3 regions of the Exiguobacterium sp. UBA6309 genome follow, and region 3 is predicted to be linked to each of the others. Evidence: predicted binding sites of a transcription regulator. Region 3 holds the regulator's gene; each other region holds the start of a gene.

The links. The regulator LexA, encoded in region 3, represses DNA repair genes until DNA is damaged. The targets are predictions, from matches to a motif close to CGAACATATGTTCG.
Positions count from the first base shown of each region.
Region 1: the regulator LexA is predicted to act here: its motif matches at 2,493-2,506, upstream of B3M90_RS03390 (DNA polymerase thumb domain-containing protein).
Region 2: the regulator LexA is predicted to act here: its motif matches at 2,511-2,524, upstream of uvrB (excinuclease ABC subunit UvrB).

Region 1 is NZ_DJTL01000012.1:19,943-24,404, reverse strand. Features, by position in the region: gene B3M90_RS03400 (ZIP family metal transporter) at 1-783, opposite strand, end outside; gene B3M90_RS03395 (YolD-like family protein) at 835-1,164, opposite strand; gene B3M90_RS03390 (DNA polymerase thumb domain-containing protein) at 1,148-2,470, opposite strand; gene B3M90_RS03385 (pentapeptide repeat-containing protein) at 2,645-3,283, shown strand; gene B3M90_RS03380 (MBL fold metallo-hydrolase) at 3,352-4,107, opposite strand; gene B3M90_RS03375 (arsinothricin resistance N-acetyltransferase ArsN1 family A) at 4,168-4,462, opposite strand, start outside.
Region 2 is NZ_DJTL01000025.1:386,518-390,979, forward strand. Features, by position in the region: gene uvrA (excinuclease ABC subunit UvrA) at 1-488, opposite strand, end outside; gene uvrB (excinuclease ABC subunit UvrB) at 490-2,457, opposite strand; gene B3M90_RS08425 (PDZ domain-containing protein) at 2,664-3,827, opposite strand; gene B3M90_RS08430 (S41 family peptidase) at 3,850-4,462, opposite strand, start outside.
Region 3 is NZ_DJTL01000005.1:54,078-58,539, forward strand. Features, by position in the region: gene glpK (glycerol kinase GlpK) at 1-780, opposite strand, end outside; gene B3M90_RS00390 (MIP/aquaporin family protein) at 824-1,525, opposite strand; gene B3M90_RS00395 (metal-binding protein) at 1,712-2,182, opposite strand; gene lexA (transcriptional repressor LexA) at 2,214-2,828, opposite strand; gene yneA (cell division suppressor protein YneA) at 3,040-3,327, shown strand; gene B3M90_RS00410 (YneB family resolvase-like protein) at 3,373-4,026, shown strand; gene B3M90_RS00415 (DUF896 domain-containing protein) at 4,140-4,376, shown strand.

The DNA of each region.
Region 1 (4,462 bases), on a different contig from region 3:
GACCGTAAAACCGACCATCAAACCAAGCGTTGCTAAATCGGATCCGTTCTCTGCTTGTGACTCCGGAATCAATTCTTCGACGACGACGAAAATCATCGCTCCGGCAGCAAACGATAACGCATACGGTAGAAGCGGTTGAACGAAGAAGACTGCGGCTGCTCCGACCATCGCGGCAATTGGTTCGACGATCGCTGACAATTGACCGTAATGGAAGGCCCGCCGACGCGACATCCCTTCACCGCGTAGTGGAATCGATAGGGCAGCCCCCTCCGGCATGTTTTGTATCCCAATACCGAGTGCGAGCGTCAAGGCACCGGCGACGGTCGCACCGTCCATGTTCAAGGCAGCGGCACCAAAAGCGACACCAATCGCAAGTCCTTCGGGAATATTATGCAACGTGATCGCAAGAAATAATAACGTCGTTTTCTTGAGTCCTGTCGAAGGACCTTCAGCCGTCTCGAGTGGTGCAGATAAGTGCAAATGCGGTGTGACGAAGTCAAGCAAACGGACGAAAAATCCACCAGCGAGAAAACCGATGGCGGCAGGAATCCAAGCGATTCCACCATCTTGCTCTGTGAACTCGATCGCAGGAGCAAGCAACGACCAAAATGACGCAGCAATCATGACGCCGGCAGCAAAACCGAGCATCATGTTCATGACGCGTTTTTCAATCGTCGTAAAGACGAAAACGAGTGCCGCACCAAGTGCGGTTAACCCCCAAGTCATCATTCCGGCAAGCAATGCTTGCACGACGACGGGGAGGGAAGTAAACCAATCCAACATGACTATTCCTTCTTTCCGGGCACGATTTAAAGCATCCATCTGTATGAGAGCTTACCCGTTTTCGATCCGGACGATTCGTGTGAAGGGAATTTCAATGACTTCACGTCCGCGCAGAAAGAGAACGGAACGTTCGGGTTCTAGTCGTTCCACGAAACCGACGACCGTCACGTAGCTACTTTCCTTATAATACGTGATTTCAAGTTCGTTTCCTTCTATTAAAGCTTCTTGAAGCAGAAAGTGCCATGATTCTTGCAACTGTTCATCAATTTCAGGCAAGTCGAGCTGATGCATCTGGACATAATATTCCCGCAACAGTTGCAAATGTTCCGGCATGAGAAAAGGAATCCATTTTAAATTTCCTCGATCACGATACGCTGTCATGAAGATCACCTCCCGGATGACCGCCGACGAAACGAAGACGACGTTTGGCGACACTCGTATCAAGAAACGAGACAGCGAGGCGAATCGTTCCTTTTCCGTAGCGGAGGTTGACGACATCCATTGCTTTTAATAACCGTCGTCGTTTCCAGAGCCGCGCATTATCCTCGAACAAAGACAACTGTAAGGTGCCTTGATCGGCAGTCAAATGCCCCACTGCGACGGATAAAAAACGAACAGGTTCTCCGTCGAGCCAATTCGGTTCGAATAATTGTAAGACGTGACGCAGAATGATTCGTTCATCGGATGTCGGATAAGGCAACCGCACTTGACGCGAGAAACCACTTCGGACGACGTTTCGAGAATAGCGGACGCCGATGTGAACGGTCCAACCGACTTGATTCGAAAAGCGGCAACGTGCGGCAACATCCTGCACGAGTTCGTTGAGCACATTCCGGATACGTTCGAACTGATAATAGTCCTGCATTAAGGTCACACCGTGTCCGATCGTCCGTTGAGGGGCTTTCTCGAACAGATGACGAGGCGCAAGAAGTGTCGGTGACGCGTCAAGACCCCAAGCGTGGTGCCATAGTTCGGCACCGATGACACCGAATCGTTCGTGCAACTCTTCGACAGGGCGCATTGCAAGATCACCGATTGTTTCAATCCCCATCATCTGCAGATGTTGTTCCATACGGTGTCCGACCCCCCACATCTTCCGAATCGGAAAATCATGAAGACGTCGTGCGACGTCGGCATATCCACATCGCGCGATGCCTTCTTTTTTCCCGATTAAATCAAGGGTCAGTTTCGCGATGACGTTATTTGGACCAATCCCGATCCGGACGTGGATGCCGGTCTGTTTCAGGATCGCTTCTTTAATTTTGAGGGCAGCTTGCAGGTCGGAACCAAATAGGCGATCGGTTCCGGTCATGTCAATGAAGCTTTCGTCAATCGAATAGACGCGGATCGCTTCAGGTGGGGCGAATTGGTGCAGGACATCAAGGACACGTATTGACGTCTTCATATAAGCGAGCATGCGTGGTTCGACAAGTTGAATCGTGCGACGAACAGCGTATGGCAATTGCTCGATTTCATATAGTCGACCGGCTGTCTTGATTCCTAGTGCTTTTAAGGCAGGGGTGGCAGCGAGAATGACGGATCCGCTTCGTTTTAAATCGGAGACGACCGCTAGGCGTGTCGTCAAGGGAGGGAGATTGCGATACTGGCATTCACAACTGGCGTAGAAGGACACACTGTCGACACAAAAAATACGTTTATCTTGTGGTAAAACGACGGAAGGAAACATTTGAATCACTCCTTTACATAAAAGAACGTATGTTCTTATTTTGATTTTCTTTGACTATAGCATGGTCTCAAAGTGTCTCAAAATAAAAACTGTTGAAAAAAGGGGAATTTGAACGATTTTCCCTCATATAAAAGGAGTTTGATACACTAAGGGAGAGAAAAAGGGGGAATTTTTATGAAAGAGATCGTTATCCGTTTACCAGAATTACCGAAAACGCTTCAACCAGAGACGTTCGATCAAGTCGAAATCGATGACCCGTATCTGAAAGGGGCGCGTTATGAGAAAGAGTCGATGCCGAGTGAACTGACAGAACGCATCGATGCCTATCAAGTGTGTTTTCAAAATGTCTCGTTCGCGAATCTCACCTTTGACCGTGGTTCGTTCGAAGATATCCGTTTTGAGCAATGTGACTTAACGGGATGTCACTTCCAAGAAACTCGTTTTCACCGCGTGTCCTTCGTCGGATGCCGGATGACGGGTGTTCAGTTCGAAGATTGTACGCTAGACCATTTGACGATTCAGGAAGGACTTGCAGATTACGCACAGTTCATTCGCAGTACGGTCCGTCACCAACACTGGAGCGAAACGACGATGAAAGAAGCACAGTTCTTCGAAGTGAAACCGACCCAGTGGAAACTCGAAGCGGTCCGGCTTACGGGTAGTCAATGGATTGAAACGCCGTTAAAAGGTCTCGACCTCCGGCAGACGGAGCTCTCTGGTATTACGATCGATCCGCGATTTTTACCAGGTGCTGTCATTACGGAAGAGCAAGCAGTTGCCTTTGCTCGCTTGTTAGGTCTTGTCATTCCATAACAAAAAGAAGTCCTGCTTTCGATTGTTACTCGAAAAGCAGGACTTCTTTTCAATGAAGATTACTGTTCTTAAAATGACATCGTTTCGCCATCCTCTGGAATCAGGAAATGGGCAGAAAGGTGGAAGGCGGCTAAAAAGTCAGCAATCATGTCGCGCCGCAGGAGACAGTGATTGACGGACTCGAGGTGCGAGACGATGATCGTCGCTTCCGCCGCCGCTTCGTGTACGGCAAGGAGATCACGCTGTGACATCGTGATCGGCTCTCCCGTCAAGAACTGGGCGGCGCCACTGTTGACGACGATGATATCGGGCGTATGTTGTTCGATCGCATGCGCGACCTCGTCACACCAGATCGTATCACCTGCGATATAAAGTGTCGGTTCGTCCGAATGGGTCAGGACGAGCCCAGACACACGTCCCATCCGTTCGCCGATTTCACCGACACCATGCTGTCCACCTGTTCGATGGACTTGGATATCACCGATCGTTACACCGGAATCGAAGGAAGAAACGTTCGTGAAGCCGGCTTCTCGGATTTGTTGCGCGTCGTCTTCTTGCTGCGCATAGAGTGGCAAATGCTTGGGTAGAAGTTGTTTTGCAGCATCGTCGAAATGATCGGCATGCAGGTGCGTGACGAAGATTGCGTCAGGATCAAGCAGTGTCTTGACATCGACCGGTAAGTCGACGAGTGGATTGGCGACGGCATTCGGTGTTTGACCGAAGGGAGGTAAGCTGCCTTTTTCGCCAAGGAACGGATCAATCAGTAAGACTTGATTGGCATACGTGACAACGAGTGTTGCATTACGAATTTGTTGAATATCCATTAGGTTCATCCTCTCTCAATGACTCGGATTGACTATTCCCTGTCTGGCATTCAATGAATCCTATCGTAAGCGTTTCTCCATCGCCATGACGTCGACATATTCGCCGTTCAAGCGACCTTGTTCCTTAAATGTCCCAACAATCCGGAATCCGGAACGGATATAGAGCTTTTGTCCGATTTTATTGAACGGGAAGGTAAAGAGAATCAGCTTATGCATCTGATGATCGCGCGCATGTTGTTCGGCAGTTTCTAACAACTGTGTCCCGATCCCTTGTCCGCGATGTGTTCGAGTAATGTAGACGGAAATCTCACCAACTGTCGCATAGACAGGACGCGGGTTATACGGATCAAGAGAA
Region 2 (4,462 bases), on a different contig from region 3:
TTTCGTCCGGAAACGATTGGCGCGAGGATTTGCAGACGCGTCCGCTCCGGTAACTCCATCACTTGGTCGACCATCTGGCTGATCGTCTGGCTCGAAATCTCGATTCCGTGATTCGGACAAATCGGTTTACCAATTCGTGCATACAATAGACGCAAATAATCATAGATTTCTGTGACCGTTCCGACCGTCGAACGTGGGTTTTTACTCGTCGTCTTCTGGTCGATTGAAATTGCTGGACTCAGTCCTTCGATCGTGTCGACATCCGGTTTATCCATCTGTCCGAGGAACTGACGGGCATAGGCAGACAGACTTTCGACATAACGCCGTTGTCCTTCAGCGTAAATCGTGTCGAAGGCAAGCGACGATTTCCCTGACCCGGACAAGCCCGTCAAGACGACGAGCTGATCGCGGGGGATTTCGACATCGATGTTTTGTAGATTATTGACGCGAGCGCCTTTGATGATAATCTGATTCTTCTTTTCTCCCAACTTAGGCACCTGCTTTCAATTCTAATATGAGGTCGCGGAGCTCAGCAGCTCGCTCGAACTGCATGTCTTTCGCCGCTTGACGCATCTCTTGGTCAAGCTGTTCAAGCAACGTTTCACGCTCCGGTTTTTTGAGTTTGTTGAACTTCTCGAGTTTTTCGACGGTATCGTCGTTCTCGATTGTCGTACTAATGACACCACGCACGTCTTTTTTGATCGTCTGCGGCGTAATGCCATGTTCTTCGTTGAACGCCATCTGGATCGCGCGACGGCGTTCCGTCTCATCGATCGCCCGTTGCATCGAATCGGTGACTTTATCGGCAAACAAGATGACGTGTCCTTCCGCGTTCCGCGCCGCCCGACCAATCGTTTGAATCAGCGAACGGTCCGACCGGAGGAAGCCTTCCTTATCGGCATCAAGAATCGTCACGAGTGAGACTTCCGGAATATCGAGTCCTTCTCGTAATAAGTTGATCCCGACGAGGACATCATATTTTCCGAGTCGTAAGTCACGGATGATTTCAATCCGTTCGAGTGTCTTGATCTCCGAGTGCATATAGTTGACCTTGACACCATTCTCTTTCAAGTAATCGGTCAAGTCTTCTGCCATCTTCTTCGTCAGTGTCGTCACGAGAACACGTTCGTTCTTCGCGACCCGGTCACGGATGTTATCCATCAAGTAATCGATTTGTCCCGTGATCGGATGAATCTCGATCGTCGGATCGACGAGACCGGTCGGACGGATGATTTGCTCGACCATCTCTTTCGAATGTTCGAGTTCATACGGTCCTGGTGTCGCCGAGATATAGATCGCCTGACTGATTTTTTCCTCGAACTCCTCGAACCGTAACGGACGGTTATCTTTTGCCGACGGAAGACGGAAACCGTGATCGACGAGGACTTGTTTCCGCGCCTGATCTCCGTTATACATCCCGCGAATTTGCGGCAGTGTGACGTGTGACTCATCGGCAACGAGTAAGAAGTCCTTCGGGAAGTAATCAAGCAACGTATACGGTGTTGCCCCTTCCGGCATCAAGTTCAAGTGACGCGAGTAGTTCTCGATTCCGGAACAATAGCCCATCTCACGCATCATCTCAAGATCGTAGTTCGTCCGTTGTTCGAGCCGTTGCGCTTCAAGCAACTGATTGTCTTCGCGTAACTTCGCAAGCTGCACTTCAAGTTCCTTCTCGATGTTCGCGATCGCTTTCTGTAGACGGGTATCCCCCGTCACGAAGTGGGACGCCGGGAAGATCGAGATGTGCTCGCGGTCCGCGACGATCTCACCTGTCAGCGGATCCATGTCACGGATCCGTTCAATCTCGTCACCGAAGAACTCGACCCGGACACACTGTTCGTCGCGTGACGCCGGGAAGATTTCGACGACGTCTCCGCGGACGCGGAACCGTCCACGCTGGAAGTCGATGTCGTTACGCTCATACTGAATGTCGATTAGACGACGGAGCATCTCGTTTCGCCCCATCTCATTGCCGACACGCAGTGACAAAACGTGGTTGTTGTACTCTTCCGGGTTACCGAGACCATAGATACACGAAACGGACGCGACGATCAAGACGTCCTCCCGTTCGAACAAGGCGGACGTTGCCGAGTGACGTAGTTTATCAATCTCGTCGTTGATCGAAGAGTCCTTCTCAATGAACGTATCCGTCGATGGGACGTACGCTTCCGGTTGGTAATAATCATAAAAACTAACGAAGTATTCGACCGCATTGTTCGGGAAGAATTCCTTGAACTCCGAGTAGAGTTGTCCCGCTAGTGTTTTGTTGTGGGCAAGGACGAGCGTCGGTTTCTTGATTTCCTTGATGACGTTCGAGACCGTGAACGTCTTCCCGGTACCGGTCGCCCCAAGCAACGTCTGATGTCGTTCGCCTTGTTTTAGCCCAGTCACCAATTTTTCGATTGCCGTCGGTTGATCACCGCCTGGTTCAAATGGTGAAACGAGTTCAAAATCCATCGTTTGCTTCCCCCTCATCACGTTAAAAAATCTATTTTTATTGTACCACTTTACGAACAAACATTCGATTATGAAGTGCTCCTTTTAGGAAGTTACCCTTTTTTTCGAAAATGCAAAAGTTTCTTTTTGCTTCGAGTGTTGATCCTCGATTTTTCTGCCAACAAAAAAATCCCCGTCACGGCTGTTCCGTGACAGGGATGTACTCGTTAATGTAAGGACCGCACTTTAGTGCGACCATGGACCGGCTCGTTGACGAACAGGATACCAAGTTCATGATGATCTTGTTCATAAAAGGCACGTTGCGCAAACCGGATGTCACCGTTATGGTTCATGACTTCAAGACGCAGATACGGTTTGTGTTTTTGGATGGCTTCGTAGAACGATGCTTCCGAATCGACCTTCTCACCATTGACCTTATAGATCGCTTCACCTGGAATCAAGCCCATCTCAGCAGCCGGTTTATCAGGTAGCGTTCCAAGAATGACGGCACCACGCGTTCCATTGAGGAACAACGGTGTCTGTGCCCGGTTCAAGCGTTTGACCCGCTGGTGCAACAAAATGTGCAGGACGAGCAACAAGACGATTCCGTAGAGCCATTCAGCTTGACCAGTCACGTACGCAAGAACCGTCAATAGAATCGCGACGAGGCTCGTGATCAAACGTCCTTGAACGAGCGGACGCATCAATTCTTTCGGCAACTTACCCGTAAAGAGGAAGCTGAAACCGATCGGTAACCAAAGCACGATCGGAACAAGCTCTGGGAAGCTGTAACGTGGCCACCAGGCTTCAAGCACGTCACCCGGAACAAAGACGAGCAAAGGCAATAGCCAAAGCTTATTTGCCGACAGCCCACCGATGAAGCGACCGCGCTTCGAGACGACGAGTGACGGTGACAGACGCCGCTGCCCGCGCCACCAGACGAGGAGACATTCCGCGACGAGCGTCAACGCCGCAAGCAATAAAACCATCTTCGGCTCGACCGCTCGGATCGAGTCAAGACGTGAATCCATCACGAACCAGCCGGTCAGTCCAAGCAAGACGATCGGCCAGAGCGGTACGTTCAAACGTACGATACCAATCAACAGCAGGACGCTCGAAAGTCCGAGTAACAATAGAGCGTATTGCGGCGTCAGCGTCAATCCGAGCCATCTGCTGACGATGGACAAGACGAGACCGACGAGTAGACCTGGTAAAAGTGTTTCGAGGACATCGCTTCGTTTGCCGTGTGTCCGGGAGCGAAACAATCCGCGTTCCCGTTTGACACGCCGGATGCCGATGACCCAACTGACAAGGAGTGCTAACCACAAGGTCGGACTGGCGATGAGACTAATCGCGGTCCAACCAATTTCATCGAGTAATTCCACGCGCATTCAGACCTCTTTCCATTCCTTATTATTGTGCAGCGACCTCGAGTGCTTTTTTCCGCTGGACGTCATTCTTATCGTCCTGGAGTTTCTTCAGGAGACGCGTCTCCATCTCACCCGCTGTCTGCTGATCGATTTTTCCAGTGACGTCAAGTTTCGCGTCCTTTTGCAAAGCCTCGACAGCTTGTTTCATCGTGTCACCGAAATAGCCGTCCTGTCCTTTTGGCTTATAACCGATCGCTTCGAGGACAAGGTGGGCATTCTCGACTGATTTTCCGTAATCGCCGACAGCGAGTGACTTTTGATCAGTCAGAATCTTCGTGACGTTGAAGTACGCCGGTTGTTTGACTTCGACCGTCGGCTTGACCCCTTTTTTGTGGATCCAGTTCCCGTCTGGTGTCAGCCATTTGTTCGTCGTTAACTTCAGGTCGCTACCGTCCTTCAAATCATACGCACTTTGGACGATCCCTTTCCCGAACGACTTCGTACCGACGACTTCGGCGCCAGCTCCTTCCTTCAGTCCGGCTGCAAGGATCTCGGACGCTGAGGCCGATCCGCCGTCTTCTAAGACGACGATGTTATATGGTTTCTTCTCGTCTGCCTTCCCGAATTCCTGCTGGCGCTCGCCTTTATTGTTCTCG
Region 3 (4,462 bases):
TTCACCCGCTTCGAAGCATGTTTGACCGAAGAGTGCAGCTTGTTGGTCACCAGCGATCCCAGCGATTGGCACTTCGTAACCGAAGAAGTGATACGGTACTGTTTTATCGTAGACTTCACTCGATTGACGAACTTCTGGCAACATTGATGCAGGAACACCGAGGATATCGAGCAACTCTTCATCCCATTTTTGCTCATAGATGTTGTACATCAATGTTCGTGAAGCGTTCGTGTAATCCGTGATATGCGTTTTTCCACCAGACAGTTTCCAAACGAGCCACGTATCGATCGTACCGAAGAGTAATTCACCGTTCTCTGCTTGCTCACGTGCGCCTTCGACATTGTCGAGAATCCATTTGACTTTCGTACCAGAGAAGTAGGCATCAATCAAAAGTCCTGTTTTATCACGGAACTTCTGATTCAAACCTTGTTCTTTTAAGTCGTCACAGATACCAGACGTTTGACGTGATTGCCAAACGAGCGCGTGATAAACCGGTTTGCCTGTTTCTTTGTTCCAGACCACTGTCGTTTCACGTTGGTTCGTGATTCCGATTCCGGCGATTTGCTCAGGTTTGATATCTGCTGTTCCGAGTGCTTCAGCCATGACAGCAAGAATCGAACCCCAGATTTCGTTTGCATCGTGCTCGACCCAGCCTGGTTGCGGGAAGTATTGCTTGAATTCCCGTTGTGCCGAGTTGACGATTTTCCCGTCGTGATCGAAGATGATCGCACGTGAGCTTGTCGTACCTTGGTCGAGTGCTAGGATATACTTGTTTTCCATTTCGAAATCCCCCTTGAGCGGTATGTGTTTGTGAAACGTGATCTTAGTAGATCAATTGATAGATGAACACGGCAAGCGCTCCGCCGATGATTGGACCAACAACTGGAATCCATGAGTAGCCCCAGTCAGATGACCCTTTATTCGGAATCGGTAAGATAGCATGTGCGATACGCGGTCCAAGGTCACGGGCCGGGTTGATGGCATATCCTGTTGTACCACCAAGTGATAGACCGATGACGACGACGAGTAAACCGACGATAAGTGGTTTTAAGCCGTCACCGAATGTCGTTAAACCGAGCGCCAAGATACCGAAGACGAGAACGAATGTCCCGATGATTTCAGAAATCAAGTTCGACGGCGTATGGCGAATCGCTGGACCTGTTGCGAACACACCGAGTTTTGCAGCTTGATCATCAGTCGCTTCAAAATGTTTCATGTAATGAAGCCAAACGAGAATGGCGCCGATGAAAGCTCCGACAAGTTGTCCGGCAATATAGACAGGAACGTCTGCCCACGGTAAATCAGAGTTTAAAGCAAGTGCAATTGTTAAAGCAGGGTTCAAGTGCGCTCCACTCTCAGCAGCGACGAATGCTCCTGTCATGACGGCAAGACCCCAAGCGAACGTGATGACAATCCATCCGCTGTTTTCGGACTTCGTCTTTCTCAAGACGACACCGGCGACGACACCATCCCCGAGCAGAATGAGGATCATCGTACCGATCATTTCTAGTACAAAGTTATTCATGCAAAAACCCTCCCTTTGGATTAAAGCAAATAATGGTCTTTCTACTTTAAATTACTCCGATTTGATAACGTTTTCAATACATATAATTGAAATATAGGAATGGAAATTTTTTATTTTAATGTTTAAAGATACGAAAAATTGGATAGTAAAACACCTCGTCTTGCCTGCAAGCAAGCAAAAGAGGTGTTAACGACGACGCTTTTTTCTTTTTTTAGGTCGAAACCAACTACTGGAATAATCTAGTAGGATATGAATTGTACTCGCCACCATGATACCAATGACAAAAGCGGGTAGGGAAGCGAACCAGGAATCGATGGTCTCTGACGCGATGACTTGAAAATACAAGCTGAGAAATAATAAGGGAATCACAAGTGCAGCACTATAAAGGAGTCGAATGACATCCCCAATGATCAATCCGTGTGACCAGATCGAGCGGTGGGGCATGATCTTCACATAAGGCATCCACAGGACTCGAAATGGTCCAAAGCGATAATACGGTTCTGACTTTAAATCGAGGTCAGGTGACAACCAAAGCGTACCGACAGCGATACCGATGGCAGTCGGTAACCAATCGGTTTGTTGCGTTGCGACCGAATACGCAACGTAACCCGTCAGTGCGACGGTATTGACGGTATCATGTACATTTCCTGAAGGCATGAAAAAAGACCAGTCGTAACTGGTCCCTCCGTCAATGAATCGTCCGATACACGCCGATTACCTTACCAAGAATGGAGACATTATCGAAATACATCGGATCCATCGAGTCATTTTCTGGTTGTAGACGTACCTGTTGATCTTCTAAGAAGAACCGTTTCACCGTCGCTTCGCTATCTTCGGTCATAGCTACGACGATTTCTCCGTTTTCTGCTGTGTTTTGTTGGCGTACGATGACACGATCGCCGTCAAGAATACCTGCGTTAATCATTGATTCCCCATCGATCGTCAACATGAAGACCGTTTCGTTTCCTACATAATGTGCAGGAAGCGGGAATTGTTCTTCGATGTTTTCAATCGCTGTAATCGGAAGACCAGCTGTGACTTTCCCGATGACGGGAACATGAACGATGGCTTCCGTGATTTCTTCAGGCTTATCAAGCAATATCTCAATCGCACGTGGTTTCGTCGGGTCACGGCGAATCATTCCCCGTTTCTCGAGTCGATCCAAATGACCGTGTACCGTCGAGCTAGACGCGAGTCCGACTGCTTCTCCGATTTCACGAACTGATGGTGGATACCCCTTCAGTTTCACTTCAGAGACGATGTAGTCGAGAATCTCTTGTTGGCGCTTAGACATTTTCCGCATACGAATTGCCACCTCTTTCTGGATTGAATTTTGAAATGTAAGAATATATGTTTCTAAATTCACTATAACATAGAACAAATGAGCGTACAAACAATTGTTCGACATTTTGTGTTGACCGAACACGGGTTCTGTGTTTATTATGAGTTATGCGAACAATTGTTCCGCGAACGTTTATTCTAACTCATTCATTTCATATTTGGAGGGATTCATGATGATTCATACGATTCGTACTCATGCTTTTTCTATTCTCTTCTATGCATTAAGTATTGCCTTCGTGATCTTTTTACTCACACCACGCCCAGATGAAAAAGTAGCGCAATTGATGACGGCTTCCGTTACGGTCGATGAGAACGCTACAGTCGAACAAATTGCTGAAGTCTACAATGACGGTTCGATGTCAGATGAGGAATACGTCAACTGGTTGATCAAAAATAATGATGTTGAGACAAAACATGTCATCTCAAAAAGCAAAATCGTTGTACCAATCGCACAACAATGACAAAATGGAAAAGTTGTGAAAGAACGAACAGGGATGTGAGGTACGATGAAGGTCGTGATTTATTGTCGAGTATCGACCGAAAAAGAAGCACAAGATAGTTCGATTGAACGCCAACGGATGGAGCTTTCGAAGGTTGCTTCTCAAAAGGGATTTGATGTCGTGGACATCGTCTCTGAAAAAGAGAGTGGATATGATGTTGATCGGGAAGGGATGCTAACAGTTCTTGATTATGTGACACGCGATACGGTAGATGCGGTCCTGGTGACAGATGATACACGGATTGGTCGAGGGAATGCAAAAATCGCTATTTTGCATACATTCAAAAAACATGGGGTCCGCTTGATGACGCTTGATTCAGATGGAGAATATCAACTTGCGGATGCAGAAGCGATGGTCCTTGAGATCGTCTCACTCGTGGAAGAATACCAACGTAAACTGCATAATGCAAAAATCGCCCGTGGCATGCGGCGAGCAGTTGAACAAGGTTTTCGCCCGGAACGAAATCTCAATCGTCAAGGAGAGAACGCAGGACGTAGTCGAAAAGACGTACCGATCGAAGAAATTGTACGTCTTCGAGAACTCGGATTGACGTTTTCTGATATCGCCATCACCTTGCGGGGGATGGGGCATGATATTTCAAAAGCAACGGTCAATCGTCGATATCTTGAATACCGCGAACTGACACCTAGCCCGGAATGAGAAGCAAGTAACCCGTCGACTGACGCGGTTAACTTGCTTTTTTTTATAAGCTCTTTTACAGTAAGAATACAATTGAACAACTCAAGTTTGAGTCATAAAGAAAGAGGGATTCCATGTTATCACAAGAACAATTAGATCGAATCAATTCATTAGCGAATAAATCAAAAGTTGAGCCGTTATCGGAAGCGGAAACGGCAGAGCAAAAAGAATTACGTGCAGCGTATCTCGCAGCATTCCGTGGATCGTTCAAAAACCAACTCATGGGCATGAAAATCGTCGATGAAGAGGGAACGGACGTAACACCTGAGAAATTGAAACAAGCACAAGAAGAAGAACGGAATAAACAATAATCGTTCGTTTCTTTTATAGAAAAAAGAGGTCTCGCGTCAAGCGGACCTCTTTTTTGTTTAGAGCGAGTATCTTTTTTGTTTAGAGC